2 regions of the Pseudoalteromonas sp. KS88 genome follow, and region 1 is predicted to be linked to the other one. Evidence: predicted binding sites of a transcription regulator. Region 1 holds the regulator's gene; the other holds the start of a gene.
What was found. The regulator ArgR, encoded in region 1, controls arginine synthesis, uptake and breakdown. The targets are predictions, from matches to a motif close to ANTGAATANNTATTCANT.
Positions count from the first base shown of each region.

Region 1 (8,020 bases):
GAAGTGGGCGCCCAATTGACTCGAATGTTTTTCGCCCCATGATCACCGGCTTACTCATCGTCACACGTTTAAAGTGCTGTAAGTCAGCAGGTAAATGCCATGGCATTTTATTGTCATTACCAATAACACGATTATTAGCCATTGCTGCAATCATTGAAATTTTCACAAAACCACCTAATGCTTTTTTACTATCCAAGAAAAAAGGAGCGTAAGCTCCTTTTAAAATTTATTATGTATTAACGCTCGTAGACAACTTCTACATCGTAATCGTCTTCATCCCAATCTTCCCAATCATCGTCATCGGTATTTTTGGTTGCATCTTTGTGGTACGTATCCCACTTAAACTCAACCTCTTCATCTTCGATTGGAACAAACTTCTCTTTTGGCATGCTATCAAGCAGTGCCATGATCTCATGACAAAGCGTTTGTGTATTTTGCTTATTAACTGCAGAAATACGGTAGATATTTGTCTCTTCACCCAACTCTTCTGCAATTTGCTCACACAATGCGTGTGCTTCATCTTCTGGGAGTAGATCAATCTTATTAAATACTAACCAACGTGGCTTTTCAGCAAGCTTCGGGCTGTACTGATGCAACTCATTGATAATAGCAAACGCATTCTCAACTGGGCTCGAGCCATCTACAGGCATAATATCAATAATGTGTAATAACACACGGCAACGTTCAAGGTGTTTTAAGAATCGAATTCCTAAACCAGCTCCGTCTGAAGCACCTTCTATTAGACCCGGTATATCAGCAATTACAAAAGACTTATTTGCATCAGGTCTAACAACCCCTAAATTCGGGATAAGTGTTGTAAACGGGTAATCAGCAACTTTCGGCTTTGCAGCAGATACACTGCGGATAAAAGTAGACTTACCTGCATTTGGTAACCCTAGCAAGCCCACATCAGCTAATAGCATTAGCTCAAGCTTAAGCATGCGCACTTCACCTGGCGTGCCTAACGTTTTTTGGCGCGGTGCACGGTTAGTACTTGATTTAAAACGTGCGTTTCCTAAGCCATGAAAACCACCTTTAGCAACCACTAAACGCTGACCATCTTGAGTAAGGTCGCCTAATGACTCTTGTGTATCAACATCAGTTACACGCGTGCCCACAGGCACTTTGATATAAAGATCTTCACCTTTTTTACCAGTACAATTACGGCTTTGACCATTCGTACCACGCTCAGCACGATGAAAGCGCTCGAACTGGTAATCAATTAAGGTATTTAAGTTTTCATCTGCTTGTAGATAAACACTGCCACCGTCACCGCCATCGCCGCCATCAGGACCACCGTCCGGCACATATTTTTCACGACGGAAAGACACGATACCGCTGCCACCGTCACCAGCTTCTGCGCGAATTTCTACTTCATCTACAAACTTCATGATTACTCACTTTAGGATTGGCTTGTTAATAACTCTATTATATACCTAAGTGGCCTATTGAGCACACTCTGCATAAAAACACTTGGGTATATAGTTTGATGAGCTTAAAACAAAAAACCCCGCAAAGGCGGGGTTTTTTAAGAACCGGCTCTGATTACTCAGATACGATGCTTACGTATTTACGGTTTAAAGGACCTTTTTGTTCAAACTGAACTTTACCATCTGCTTTTGCGAAGATAGTGTGGTCTTTACCGATACCTACGTTTGAGCCAGCGTGAAAACGAGTTCCACGTTGACGTACAATGATGCTACCCGCTAGAACTGATTCGCCACCAAAACGCTTAACACCTAGGCGTTTGCTTTCTGAATCGCGACCGTTACGAGTACTACCAGCTGCTTTTTTATGTGCCATTTCTAAGTACCTCTAATTAAGCGCTAATGCCAGTGATTTTAACTTCTGTGAACCATTGACGATGGCCCATTTGCTTACGAGAATGCTTACGGCGTCTAAATTTAACAACCTTAATTTTCTCACCGCGACCATGTGAAACAACCTCAGCTGTTACTTTACCACCGTTTACGAACGGTACACCGATCTCGATTTTCTCACCATCAGCAACTAAAAGTACTGAATCAAATTCAACTGCTGCACCAGTCTCAACGTCTAATTTCTCAAGACGAATTGTTTGACCTTCAGTCACACGGTGCTGTTTACCACCACTTTGGAAAACCGCGTACATAATTAACTCCGTCTGTGCGCCCTCAAATCGACGCAACTAAAATATTCTTCAATAGGGCGCGAAGTTTACGCTAATGTGCAAAAACTAGCAAGCCCGTTTTTTAATTAAATGAATAAAAAATAGCTGCTTTGAGAGCAATTCAATATTTTCACCTATTTTATATTAAATTAGCATTATGCCAAGTGCTTTTTTGTACATGATGACAAATAAATTACAGCAACTAAATATCACCTAATGAGCAAAAAACAACCACGCAAATTATCACCACTTTTAAGTTATCTTGTGTAATAAAGGCTAAATTTAGTATTTTAAACCTATTTTTTCAGCGAATTGTCACAAAATATCGAGCAAGCGCGTTTTTTGTTGTACAATCAGCACCGTATACCCATTAAAATTGGCTCGGAGATCAATGGATATAAAAGCTATCCAGGCGTTAATCGAAAACGATATGAATGACGTCAATCAACTTATTCACGCACAAATGCGCTCTGATGTGGCATTAGTCAATCAACTTGGCTTATATATAGTTAATAGCGGTGGCAAGCGAGTTCGCCCTATGTTGGCTATTTTAGCCGCTAAAGCACTTGGCTATAAAGGGTGTGATCATATTACGCTGGCAACGATTGTGGAGTTTATTCATACCGCAACCTTGCTTCATGATGACGTTGTTGATGAATCTAACTTACGCCGTGGTACACCAACAGCAAATGCTGAATTTGGTAATGCTGCAAGTGTTCTTGTTGGTGACTTTATCTACACTCGTTCTTTTCAACTCATGGTTGGTATTGGCAAAATGCAAGTAATGCAAATACTTGCTGATGCAACAAATGTCATTGCTGAAGGCGAAGTCCTACAGTTAATGAACTGCAATGACCCTGACACGACTGAAGACAGCTATATGCAGGTTATCTACTCAAAAACAGCGAAGCTATTTGAAGCAGCGACCGGACTTGCAGCAGTTATTACTGAACAAGACGAAGCCACGCTAAAAGCACTTAACCTTTATGGCATGCATTTAGGCACCGCATTTCAATTAGTAGATGATGTACTTGATTACAATGCCGATGCCGAACAGTTAGGCAAAAATATTGGGGATGATCTCGCAGAAGGTAAACCTACCCTGCCTTTAATTTATGCAATGCAACAGGGTAATGCTGAGCAGGTTCAGTTAATCCGCGACGCTATAGAGCACAGTAACGGAATGGATCACTTAGAAGCAATTCTATGCGCTCTGCGTGAAACAAATGCGCTTGAGTTTACAATGAATAAAGCAGACGAAGAAGCAGATAAAGCCATTTCTTGTTTATCTGTGTTAGCTGATTCGCCTTACAAAGAAGCCTTAGTTAGCCTAGCCCGTATTGCTGTTGATCGTAGTCACTAAAATTAACGATTTGATTTCGAGCATAAAAAAGCCTGCAATTGCAGGCTTTTTTATTATCGCCAACTGCTTGGCGATAATGGCAAGATTATGCGTTGATGAAATCAACACCTTCTTGAATGTCTTTTTTCAGTGTGTCTAACATGTCGTTTTTAGCTTGTTGCTCAAACGCACTTAGCTCACCGTAAGAAAGGATTTCTTCTACGCCATTTTTACCTAAACGTACTGGGTGAGCAAAGTATTCTGCATCACCATCTTCAACAGCTACGTATGCATAATCTACCACGTCTTCACCTTGTAGGCCTTTTACTAAAGACATACAAAAACGTGCTGCTGCTGCACCCATTGATAATGTAGCTGAGCCACCACCCGCTTTAGCATTTACTACTTCAGTACCCGCATTTTGGATACGTGGAGTCAGTGCCGCAACTTCTTCATCAGTGAAAGTAACACCTTCAACTTGAGAAAGTAATGGAAGAATTGTTGTGCCTGAGTGACCACCAATAACAGGTACTTTAACTGAAGCAACATCAACACCTTTAAGCTCAGCAATGAATGCTTCTGAACGAATTACGTCAAGTGTTGTAATACCGAAAACACGGTTAGCATCGTAAGTACCCGCTTTTTTGAATACTTCAGCAACAATTGGCACTGTACCATTTACTGGGTTAGTGATAATGCCTACTAATGCTTTAGGACAGTTAGCAACAATGCCTTCGGCTAATGTTTTAATGATACCAGCATTTACGTTGAATAAATCAGCACGGTCCATACCTGGCTTACGTGGCATACCAGCTGGAATAAGTACAATGTCACAACCAGTTAATGCTTGGTCTAGCGCATCAGCACCAAAACCAGCTACTTTAACATCAGTCGGGATGTGAGAAAGGTCAACAGCAACACCAGGAACAACTGGGGCAACATCATAAAGTGATAACTCAGAACCTGCTGGTAAACCTGTTTTTAGTAATAAAGACAACGCTTGACCGATACCGCCTGCAGCACCTAATACAGCAACTTTCATTGGAATTCTCCGTAATTTAAGGTAGAAAATATTTGTGGCACTAAGATAAAGAAATTAACGCCTAAAGACAAATTTATCCTGCTTATTTTGCATATAATTTCGACCATAGTTGTAAATAACTTGAGCAAGGGATAATAAATCAATCTCAAGCAGCTATTTATGCCTTTTATTCAGTAATAAAAACAACTACTGCATAAGTATGCATTTTTGTGTAGAATTTAGAGCATCAAATAACAAAGCAGACAACAACATGCAACCACAAGATAAACAAGAAGCGCTAGTTAAAGCTTTTAAATCACTTTTAAAAGAAGAAAATTTTGGGTCCCAAGGTGAAATTGTTGACGCATTAAAAGACCAAGGTTTTGATAACATAAGCCAAAGTAAAGTGTCACGCATGTTAAGTAAATTTGGCGCCGTACGAACTCGTAACGCTAAACAAGAGATGGTTTATTGCTTACCAGCTGAGATGGGCGTGCCGACAGCAAAAAGTCCACTTCGTCAATTAGTCATTGATATCATGCATAATGAAATGATGATTATCATTCGTACAAGCCCAGGTGCTGCGCAATTAATTGCCCGCTTATTAGACTCATTAGGTAAAGCTGATGGCGTGTTAGGAACGATTGCAGGTGACGACACCATCTTTATAGCACCAGCCAAAATATCTGAAATTGACGTAACATTGGAACGCGTGCGAATCTTATTTGATACTGTATAACTAACCCAAACTTCAGGTTAAGTTATAACTGCTTTAAAAAATTAATCGATGGGGCAAAAAATGCGGATCCCATGTCCGCTTGGGTAAAATCAAGCCAGTGGTCATAACATTCCCCTTGCCCCAAACGACTTTGCAGCACTTTCTCAAATACACTTCCCTTTGCAGCACAGTGTATTGCTAACACTCCCTGCTCGTAAACATCCCCATATGGCATACTTTGATTAAGCAATAATGGATGCCCTTGTTCATCTTTGAGCTCTGTTCGTACAGCATGGCTAGTTTGAACCTCTGGGTTCAATGGCGTATTATCGAGGCGGGTCCGCCCCATTATTTGCTCTTGTTCATGTAATGATAAATGCTGCCAAACAGTTAAATCATGCTTATATCGTTGCACATGTATGTAGCTTCCCTGATCTTCAAAGTGATTTGTTTTATCAACTAATGCAGTGGCCCGCTTTTGCCTTCCATGGGGTGTGTCACCACCGAGTATAAAACCATTAAAATCACGGCCATCTAAAAATCTAAAATTACGAACTTGCTCAACTAACTCAACATCGGGTGAAAATAACTTTAGAATCTGTAACGCAAATAAGTGATTTACATCCTCTCTGTCTGAGCGGATCTGAACAAACAGATCAAATGGCTGCGCTGCCATAACATGATCATTGTGAGTAATATTAGGGAAGCTTTGTAATTGACTAGGAATAAACTCAGGGAGTATGTGGGGCCAGTATTGCGCGCCTACAGCTACAAAGCTTGAGAGCATTGACTCTGAAAACTGATCTGAAAACTCATCTTGAATAATGCTAACACGCTTTAGCTTTTTACGTAGTGACTCGTCATGACCATCAAATACATTAAAAAATAAATGCAAACCGTGTAAGTTTGCTTCAGCACAAATCCCTGATTGCGCTTGCGCCATGGTGGTTCCTTAACTCTCGGTTGTACACAGCATTACACTTTAATAACTAATCAGCGAAAAAATTTACCGTGTGTGGTTTTATTTTTATTGTTACCTGCTCATTTACATTAAATGGCTGGCTTAGCTCGGCAGCAACTTCTATCTCTTGACCACATAATGCCACCTTAAATACATTTGAAGAGCCAATGAAGCGCTGACTTAGTATGGTCACTGAATGGCTATCAGATTGTGAGACAGCAGATAAAACTAAATGATGTGGGCGAATATATAGTTGCCCTTCATCCAGTTTATGGTTATGTGCTTGCAAGGATTTAACCTGCCCATAACAGGTTGAATACTCTGTAGCTGAAATTGCTTTCGCATCTAAGTATATGCCCTGACCAAGAAACTCCGCAACTACCTTTGAGTTTGGCATACTAAAAAGCTGCTCTGGCGGGCCCTGTTGCGCAATTTTACCTTCGTGCATGATGGCCAAGCTATCTGAAAATGCAAACGCCTCTTCTTTTGAATGAGTTACAAATACTGCAGAGACTTGCTGATTTTTTATAATGCGGCGAATATCTGCGATTAACTCAAAGCGTACCTGCGTATCGATATTGGAAAATGGCTCATCGAGTAACAGTAAACTAGGCTTGTAAGCGAGTGCCCTAGCAATGGCTACGCGCTGCTGCTGCCCACCAGATAGTTGGTGAGGAAAACGTGTTGCACACCCAGCTAAATGAACTAGTTCTAGCATTTCAGTCACACGTTCTTTTTTTTGTATTTTGCTCATGTTCGTTAAGCCAAATGCGATATTATCAGCAACGGTTAAATGCGGAAATAACGCATAATCTTGAAACATCATGCCAATATTGCGATGCTCTGGTGCTAAAAATGATTGCTCATCCGACACTAACTTTGAGTCAATAAATACTTTTCCCTGCTTCGCTTCAATAATACCTGCAATCGCTTTTAGTGTGGTCGTTTTACCACAGCCACTAGCACCAAGCAGGCAAACAATCTCATCCTTTGCAACAGTTAAGTTTAAGTGTTTAATCACTGAAGTACCGTTATATTGGTACGATAAATTTTCTAAAACTAAACTACTCATCTAACTATGTTGCTCCATTGAGCGATTAACAAAATACAGCGGGATAAGCCCCACTAAAACAATCGAAAGCGCTGAAATTGATGCAAGCTCTAACTGCTCGTCACTGACATATTGAAACACATGCGTTGCGAGGGTTTCAAAATTAAAAGGCCGGAGTAACAATGCTGCTGGGAGCTCTTTCATACACTCGATAAATACCAGCAAACCAGCGGTTAGAATACCACGGCGCAGCAGAGGAATGTGCACCTTTCTTAACGTTTGTCCTTGGCTTTTTCCCATTGATTGGCTCGCCATATCTAACGAAGGACTAATACGCATAAAACTCGCTTCGATAGCCCCATGTGCTATGGCATAAAATCGTACAACATATGCAAAGGTTATCGCAAATAAAGTACCGCTTAGTAGTAAACCAGGGGAAACCCCAAATGGCTCCAGCCAAACATTAAGACGATCATCAAGCAGTGTTAAAGGTAATAGCACTGCAATAGCTAAAACTGTGCCGGGTAAAGCGTAGCCCGTACTGGCTAAGCGGCCTGGGAGCAATGGATATTGATGTTTAGCAATGCGTTGATAAAACACAACCAGCAAACTTAATACAATAGTGATAACACACACTATTGCAGCCACTTTAAAACTTTGCCAAGCATATAAGAAAAACGCATCATTCCATGCTTGATCAGCATACGCAAAAGCATAATTGAGCAGCACAGCTACAGGTAATATAAAGGCAAAAAATAACACGGCACAACAAAACAGT
Region 1 is NZ_PYHV01000009.1:101,739-109,758, forward strand. It holds gene folA (type 3 dihydrofolate reductase) at 1-166, opposite strand, end outside; gene cgtA (Obg family GTPase CgtA) at 237-1,391, opposite strand; gene rpmA (50S ribosomal protein L27) at 1,546-1,803, opposite strand; gene rplU (50S ribosomal protein L21) at 1,820-2,131, opposite strand; gene ispB (octaprenyl diphosphate synthase) at 2,541-3,512, shown strand; gene mdh (malate dehydrogenase) at 3,598-4,533, opposite strand; gene argR (transcriptional regulator ArgR) at 4,784-5,251, shown strand; gene C7Y70_RS06205 (Dyp-type peroxidase) at 5,274-6,173, opposite strand; gene C7Y70_RS06210 (ABC transporter ATP-binding protein) at 6,220-7,263, opposite strand; gene C7Y70_RS06215 (iron ABC transporter permease) at 7,264-8,020, opposite strand, start outside.

Region 2 (8,020 bases), on a different contig from region 1:
GTCATCACCCAATTACTTGATAATACTTGGTATCGTGGTCAAGCAGACGGTGTACAAAATGTCATGATTGGTTATTCAGACTCTGCAAAAGATGCAGGAATGATGGCCGCTGGTTGGGCGCAATATGAGGCAATGGACAAGCTTGTACACTTAGCTAAAGAACGCGACATAGAATTAGTCTTATTTCATGGCCGCGGCGGTACTGTGGGTCGTGGTGGGGCACCCGCTGCACAAGCACTGCGCTCACAGCCACCAGGGTCGTTGAAAGGGGGGTTACGGGTTACGGAACAGGGAGAAATGATCCGCTTTAAATTTGGCTTACCTAATGTTGCGCTTGAAAGTCTCAATATTTATGCAGGCGCTGTGCTTGAAAGTAACTTATTACCGCCTCCAGAGCCAAAAGATATATGGCGTGATGTGATGGCGCTGATCAGTGAAAAATCATGTGAGCATTATCGTAATGTGGTGCGCTTTGATGAAAACTTTGTTCCTTACTTTAGAATGGCAACACCAGAGCAAGAATTGGGTAAGCTACCTCTTGGCTCGCGCCCTGCTAAACGTAATCCAAACGGTGGTGTTGAAAGCTTACGCGCCATTCCATGGATTTTTGCATGGAGCCAAAATCGTTTAATGTTGCCTGCATGGCTTGGTGCATTAACAGGTTTGCAAGCGGCACTTGAAAAGTATGGTGTTGATACACTCAATGAAATGAGTCAGCAGTGGCCGTTTTTTAGAGCACGCTTAGAGATGCTCGAAATGGTGTTTAGTAAAGCTGATAGTTGGCTCAGTGCTCATTACGACGATGCGCTTGTTGAAGCTCAATATAAGCCGTTAGGCACGCAGTTACGTAACGAACTTAAAGAGGCGATAGTGCTGGTTCAATCGCTCAGTCCTCAGCACACTCTGCTTGCAGGGCAGCCTTGGATTAAAGAATCAATTGGCCTTCGTAACCCTTACACGGACCCACTTAATGTTCTGCAAGTTGAACTTTTAAAGCGTTCTCGTGAAGCCGAAGAAGGAGGCTCTAAAGACATTGATAATGCTTTAATGATTACCATGACGGGCATTGCCGCAGGCATGCGTAATACTGGCTAATTAGTACAGACTTTGATGAGCTTTTGTGTGCTCTTTTGCAGACAATTGGGCATCAATAGGTAGGTCTATTCTAAAACATGCGCCGTACTGACAGGGGACGGCGCTTATATTTCCAAATAATTGATATTTAACTGCATTAAATACGACATTCAAGCCAAGACCTAGGTGGTTTCCCCCTAAGTTAGAGGAATAAAATGGCGTGAAAATGTCATGTATTATTGAATTATCAATCCCACTGCCATTGTCTGTAAACGTGATAATAACGCTATAGCGCTCCTGCTTAATATGTACTGCAATAAGTGCGTTGTCGACGTTTTTGAAACCGTGTTCATATGCGTTAATGAGTAATGTTTTAAGCACGTCACCAATAACTGAAGGTGATGACGTGACTGTTACCTCGTCTCCCGTAACTTGGTAACCAATTTCAATAATGAAGTAGTCTTTCAATGTTTCAAGCCGCTTATTTATGAACTGCTTGAGCTCAAATGACTTCATTGGTTTATCAGTTGAATTAGCAACATTAAGCGCTTTAAATTGTTCAATCATATCTGCAACCCGGCTAATATTGTTGATGACTAATTGTTGGGCTTCAACAGCATTTACTATGAATTGATGAAAGTCGGTGGCGCTCAAAGTTTTACTTTTAAATTTATGCTCGAGTTGTTGTAGATTTTCTGCAATGTAGGTAATTGCGGTGGTGGCTGTACCAATTGGTGTATTAAGTTGATGCGCCATGCCTGACACAAGCACCGTTAGCGAAGCTATTTTTTGTGCTTCAATTAAATTTGTTTGCGTTTTTTCTAATTTAATTAAGGTATTGCTTAAGTGCTGTTTACGTTTGAGGATGTTGGAGATCGCAAAAATAGACCCAATACAAATAATCAATAGTGATATTGCCACACTCAGAGCTAAATTTTTGAAGGCAGTTGCTCTTTGTGTTTTTAATTGTTTTTCGCGCGTGAGTTCGGCTATTTGCATTTCTTTTTCATTTGTTTCTGCTTCGGCGAGTGCTTTGGCAAGATTTACATCTGCTTGGCGTTTGATTAGTTCTTTTTCAGCGGCACTATGTTTTTTAAATGACGCGATAGCAAGCTTATTCAGCCCTGATGCCTCAAAGAGTTGCGACTCAAATTCGTATACGTTTGCAATAAACAATAAGTCGTCGTTACGCGTATCATCATTGGTGATCTGTGACAGCGCGAGTGAAGCGCGTTCATTATCACCCATAGCCGCATAAATTTTTGCTAATTCAAAGCGTGCTTTATGTTGATCAATAATCAAGTTTTGCTCAGTAAAAATTGCTAAGGATTGATTAATCAAAGTTAAGGCAAGGGAATAGTGTTGTTCAGCATGTTGGATCTGAGCCATAAGTAAGTAATATTCAGCTAATAAATAATGAAACTGATGCAGCTCTATCACTTTAACAATATCGGTGAGCAATGTATTTGCTTCACTGTATTGCTGTTTAGCAATTAAGGTTTTGGCTAAGTTCACAGTTGCAATAACCGTGTCCAGCGGCTTGTTTGCTTTATCTAAATAATCAATATAGCGTCTAAAAGTTTGCTCGGCTTCATCTAGCATGTTTAGTGCAAAGTAAACTTCTCCAATATTACTCAGTGTTTGATTTTTAATATCGTCGTTTAAAAGCGCGGAATATTTTAATGCTTCTGCAAGGTGCTCAAGAGCAAGTGCATGAAGGTCAAGCTTAATATATACGCCCGCTAAAATATTGTAGTAACCATACATCAAGCCTTGTTTAGTCGATTTCTCTGCCAAATGCTTGTAGGTAACAAGTGTTTTCATTGCGTTTGAGAACTGTTTGGCCTCGAGTTGAAACCAGGCTTTGTAATTAAGTAAAACTAACCGCTGATCAGGCGTAAAATCGTCACTGGATAATTGATCTTTTAAGCTCGCCAGTGCGGTATGAGGGCTCTGTGCATAGTTGTCACGAATTTCATTACGTAATTTCTCAAACTCGTTTTTATCTAGTGGGGTGGCAATTGCGGGGAAAAGGCAAAGCAACAGGGTAAACAAAAACACAATTTTTCGCATAAAATAGTACCGTTTACACCAATCCTTAATAAAGTTGGGTTCATTATAAAGTGTATAGGACGTGGTAAACCTCAGAATATTCTCAATTTCGCTTAAGAAAATTAGTACTTTTTTATGTTTTAAAGCCCTGGTCTGACCTGTTGGTATGATATCTCTTGACTAAAACTAATAAAAAACTACAATACCACGCCTTTTGTTGAATAAGAGTTTTTCTTATTTAGCTTAACCTGTTTTAATTCGACCGAGCCGTAAATGTCAAATATCTCAACATGCATCACATTTGATGCATCAACATCATTAATTATGATGACATTGCGAGGGACTGCGTCAGCACAGGATGTGATTAATTTTTATCAAATAGCGCAACAACATGTTGCTATGTACGGGAGCAACAAGTTACTTGTTGATGTATCTGAGGTAACGCATAATTTTCCTGCGAGCGATTTATTAAATATTATGCCTGTTATTTCCAATTGGTTAAAACATTGCACTGTGGCAAGAGTTGTTAGCTTTGATGGATTTATGCACGATTTGTTTTTACAAAAAGCGAAACGGTTTGAAATCACTGCTGAAAACTTTGAATGTTTTAGAAGTGCGAAGACATGGCTTGAAAATCAATCTGGTAATTAGCGACTGAACATTTTACACTGTGAAGCCATTAGATAAGTAAAATGTGTGTATGATTCCATCAACATCTTCTTCGCCTATAAATTCAATAACAGGGCAAACGCATCTATTTGATGAACCAAAGCGCGATGCGTTGTTCAATCAAGTAAAATTACAAAGAGGTAGGCTGACTACCGACGATATAAATAATCTATGTAATGAGTATTCACTTACCCAAGAGCAGTTGCTAAAAGCGTGTTTGCCAATAGCATCTTTGTTTGCAGTAGCACCTGTGTCACACTTTTTTGTCGGGGCAGTTGTACTTGGCCTTGATGAGAATAAGCAGGTAAACTTTTATTTTGGCGCCAATGTAGAGTTTACAAATCAACCATTGAGTTTAGTGGTGCATGCTGAGCAATCAGCGATTAATAATGCATGGCTTAATGGGGCTAAATCGATTGTGAAAATAGCAATCAGTGATGCGCCTTGCGGTTATTGTCGTCAGTTTATGAATGAACTTGCAGATGCGAGTACCTTTGATATTTTGCTACCAAACCAAGATTATAAACTTAATGAGCTATTACCAGCTGCGTTTGGGCCCACTGATCTGGGCAATGAGTACAGCTTATTTAACCCCGCTCCAATTACACAAAGTGTAGTCGGTCAAGATGGGGTATGTGGCACCTTAATCGATGCTGCATTAAATGCGTATGTGCCTTATACAAAAAATTTCAGCGCAGTAAAAATTACCACGTTTGAGCAGGGCAGTTTTTATGGTCGTTACGCTGAAAATGCCGCTTATAGTCCAAGCCTTGCGCCACTGCAAAGCGCAATTAGTCAGTTGTATTTAGCTGGTTTACACATGGATGCCCAAACAATACAAAAGATAGAGTTATTACAGACCAAAGGTGTTGAAAATCAGCAGCAAGTCAGTGAGGCTGTGCTGGCAAGCTATGCTAACTTACCAGCAATGAATGCGTATAGTATTGAGTTAGTCGACTAATTAATTTAGTAGTACTTTCGCAGCTTCAAGTACCACGGCAACCGATTTTCTCTCAATCTCGCCGTGGTCTACGTTTGGTATTTCTTGACGAGTACGGTTTACTAACACACCCGCAACGCACGCCGCTTTAAGCCCTAATGCTGCACACATTGTAAATAATGTGGCAGATTCCATCTCATAATTCATTACGCCGAGCTTCTGCCATTCTTCACAACTGCCTTGGAATGCTTTTGGTACGTAGCCTGAATAGGTGTCGTAACGCTCTTGACCTGGGTAGAACGTATCGCTTGATGCGGTGATACCAATGTGAAAATCAATGCCCAAATTATTACATGCCGTTACCATAGCTTGCGTAGCAAAAAAATCAGATACAGCAGGGTAGTTAAGTGGAGCAAAGTGCTGGCTAGCGCCATCTAGACGAACAGATGCTTGGCTTATTAAAATATCGCCTTCATTAATATGAGGCTGAATTGCACCTGTAGTACCAATTCTTAAAAATGTCGTTATACCAAGTTGAGCAAGCTCTTCTACAGCGATAGAGGTAGATGGCCCACCAATACCTGTTGAACAAATAACCACTGATTGACCACTGAGTGTGCCTAAATACGCATGGAACTCTCGGGTGCGAACAAGGCAATGAGGGTTTTCTAAATGTTCAGAAATACGAGCTGAGCGATCGGGATCGCCTGGTACAATTGCCAAAGTTGCGCCTTGCAAATCATCGCGAGTGAGTCCTAGGTGAAATACCTTTTCCATAGTGGTGCTGCCTTATCATTACTTTTTATAATTAACGCTTAACAACGCTAAATTTATAAGGAATTGTTGTCAATCTATCATCATTACGATTAAGAGTAGCGAAGTACAGGACGGATGTCCGTTTATATTCAAACAATACCTAGGTTTAAGTTTCAGTTAGCATTAAAAGCGTTTTAAGCAAGGCATTGATTGCAAGTAATAATGATTCTAATGTTAAAATCAATAACGCAGCATCAATGCAAAACAGGCGCTGCCCTTTGGGTTCTGCCTAGGGGCGGTTTACTCTTTGTTGCCTACATGGACAGTTGTAAGGGGCGTGAGCAGGACGCGCAAGCTTTGCTCGGTTTTGACTTAGCCCACTAGGCTACAAACCTCGCGCCGCGATTAAATCGCCGCTAGCTTGAACAAATGTTAATCCTCAAAGATAAACAGGCCCTAGACGCCTTTAACACTTTTTACACGTGAAATCTTTTTTAAAATCAGCCTATATCTACTTTTATTCATTCTCTATGAATATTCAATCACCTAGAAATATGACTGCGATAGTACAAAGGTTGACTTGTCTAAACAGACACTATATCACTCACCTAATGTACTTTATTTGAATTTATGCGTTGCATGGTAATAATGTTTAAGTGATTGGTATTAAATATAATTTTGATATTTCACGGTATGATAATGCGATTAGTTTAACAACATTAAACAGCAGAAATCCGTGATATTAAAATTTTATTAAACTTATTTGCAACAACGCTTTTTTGCATAACTAAGCAAAATTACACAATTAAGGAATCGAAATGAGCACACAATGGCAAACATTCAAAAGTAAAGTTGAACACTGTTTATGCCCTCCTGGCGATGGTGTTTTTACGGTTAATACAGCCAAAGAACGTAAAGCTGCGTTACGTAATAAGCTTTACGGTCAAGAAGATAACGTTGAGCCATTATGGCGTGACTCTTTAGATACACTTGCTGATAGCCCACACAAAGCAGTTATGCTTGGCATTAGCTCTGACTGTGGTGGTGGTATTTTACGCGGCGCAAATTGGGGACCATTGTTTTTACGTTCAACCTTGATTGACCAACAACCACAGGCTAAATCATTTGATTTAGGTGATGTACGCGTAATTCCTCATTTACTACACGATAAATATTTAAATGAAGCGACCATCAGTAATTGCCAAAAGGCGTTGTATGATAATCCTAACAGTGATTACTATGTTAGCCCTTTATCTATAACAGAAGATGTGTGTGATAGCTTTTATGCCACGTTTACAGATAAAGGTATTTTTGGCATTGGTGGCGATCACTCAATTAGTTATCCTTTAACTAAAGCGTACTTAAAGGCAAAACGTGAGCAAGGTAAACGTACTGCTATCATTCATTTTGATGCGCATACGGACTTACTTGTTGAGCGTTTAGGCATTGATTTGTGTTTTGGTTCGTGGTGTACGCATATTTTAGAGTTTTTACCTGCGCCAAAGAACTTGGTTCAGTTTGGTATTCGCTCAAGCGGTAAACCTAAAGAGCACTGGGAGTCAACGTTTGGAATTAAGCAACACTGGGCCCACGAAATTATTGAGCGTGGAGCACACGATGTTGCTCAGGAAGTAATAGCACAACTCAAAGCAGATAATGTTGATGAGCTTTATGTAAGCTTTGATATTGATGCATTGGATGAAGAGTTTGCATCTGCTACTGGCACACCAGAAGGTAATGGGTTAACGCCACAACATGCACTTGATATATTGTCTGCGCTTGCAGACGAGTTCCCAATTACAGGCGCTGATATGATGGAAATTGCACCATTCACTGACAGTTCTTTAGTGGGTCAATCAAGCTCAGAAACAACGCTGAGAGAAGGTGCTAAAATCTCAGCATTTTTAATTAATGCAATGAACCGCTAATTTATATAGATCAAAACAGGCTTTATAGCCTGTTTTCTATTCACTTATCAGTTAATAGACGCTATATTTAATTAATCATCTACAAATAACGATGAAATAATTAAGCATAGTGGGGTAGTAGTGAATAAATGGATCTATTTATTATGTGTTTTTTTTAGTTCACTGTGTTTTGCTAAGCTAACGGTAGTAACTGAAAATTTCCCACCAGCGCAATACCTCGACCACAATAACCAGTTAACCGGGCATGTGTACGAAAGAGTTCGTAAAGTGCTCGATAACTCCTCGCTTGACTACAACATTACAGTTCACAGCTGGAGTACCGCTTATAATACTGCGATTCGCGATCCGCAAACCTGCATATTTTCTATTTCACGCTCCAAACGCCGAGAAGACAAGCTCGTTTGGATTGCTAAACTGTCAGACTTAAACACTTATCTTTATTCATTAAACTCTAAAGCTATTACGCTAGATAATTTAGAACAAGCAAAGCAATACCGTATTGCTGTTCTCAAAGACAATTACAGTCATCATTACTTGTTATCACAGGGCTTTGAAGTGGGCAAAAACCTCTTGTTGATCGATAGTTTTGACAATATTTTTA
Region 2 is NZ_PYHV01000005.1:20,538-28,557, forward strand. It holds gene ppc (phosphoenolpyruvate carboxylase) at 1-1,095, shown strand, start outside; gene C7Y70_RS02480 (ATP-binding protein) at 1,096-3,147, opposite strand; gene C7Y70_RS02485 (hypothetical protein) at 3,400-3,777, shown strand; gene cdd (cytidine deaminase) at 3,827-4,756, shown strand; gene udp (uridine phosphorylase) at 4,757-5,512, opposite strand; gene C7Y70_RS02500 (arginase family protein) at 6,310-7,419, shown strand; gene C7Y70_RS02505 (transporter substrate-binding domain-containing protein) at 7,540-8,020, shown strand, end outside.
Region 2: the regulator ArgR is predicted to act here: its motif matches at 6,270-6,287, upstream of C7Y70_RS02500 (arginase family protein).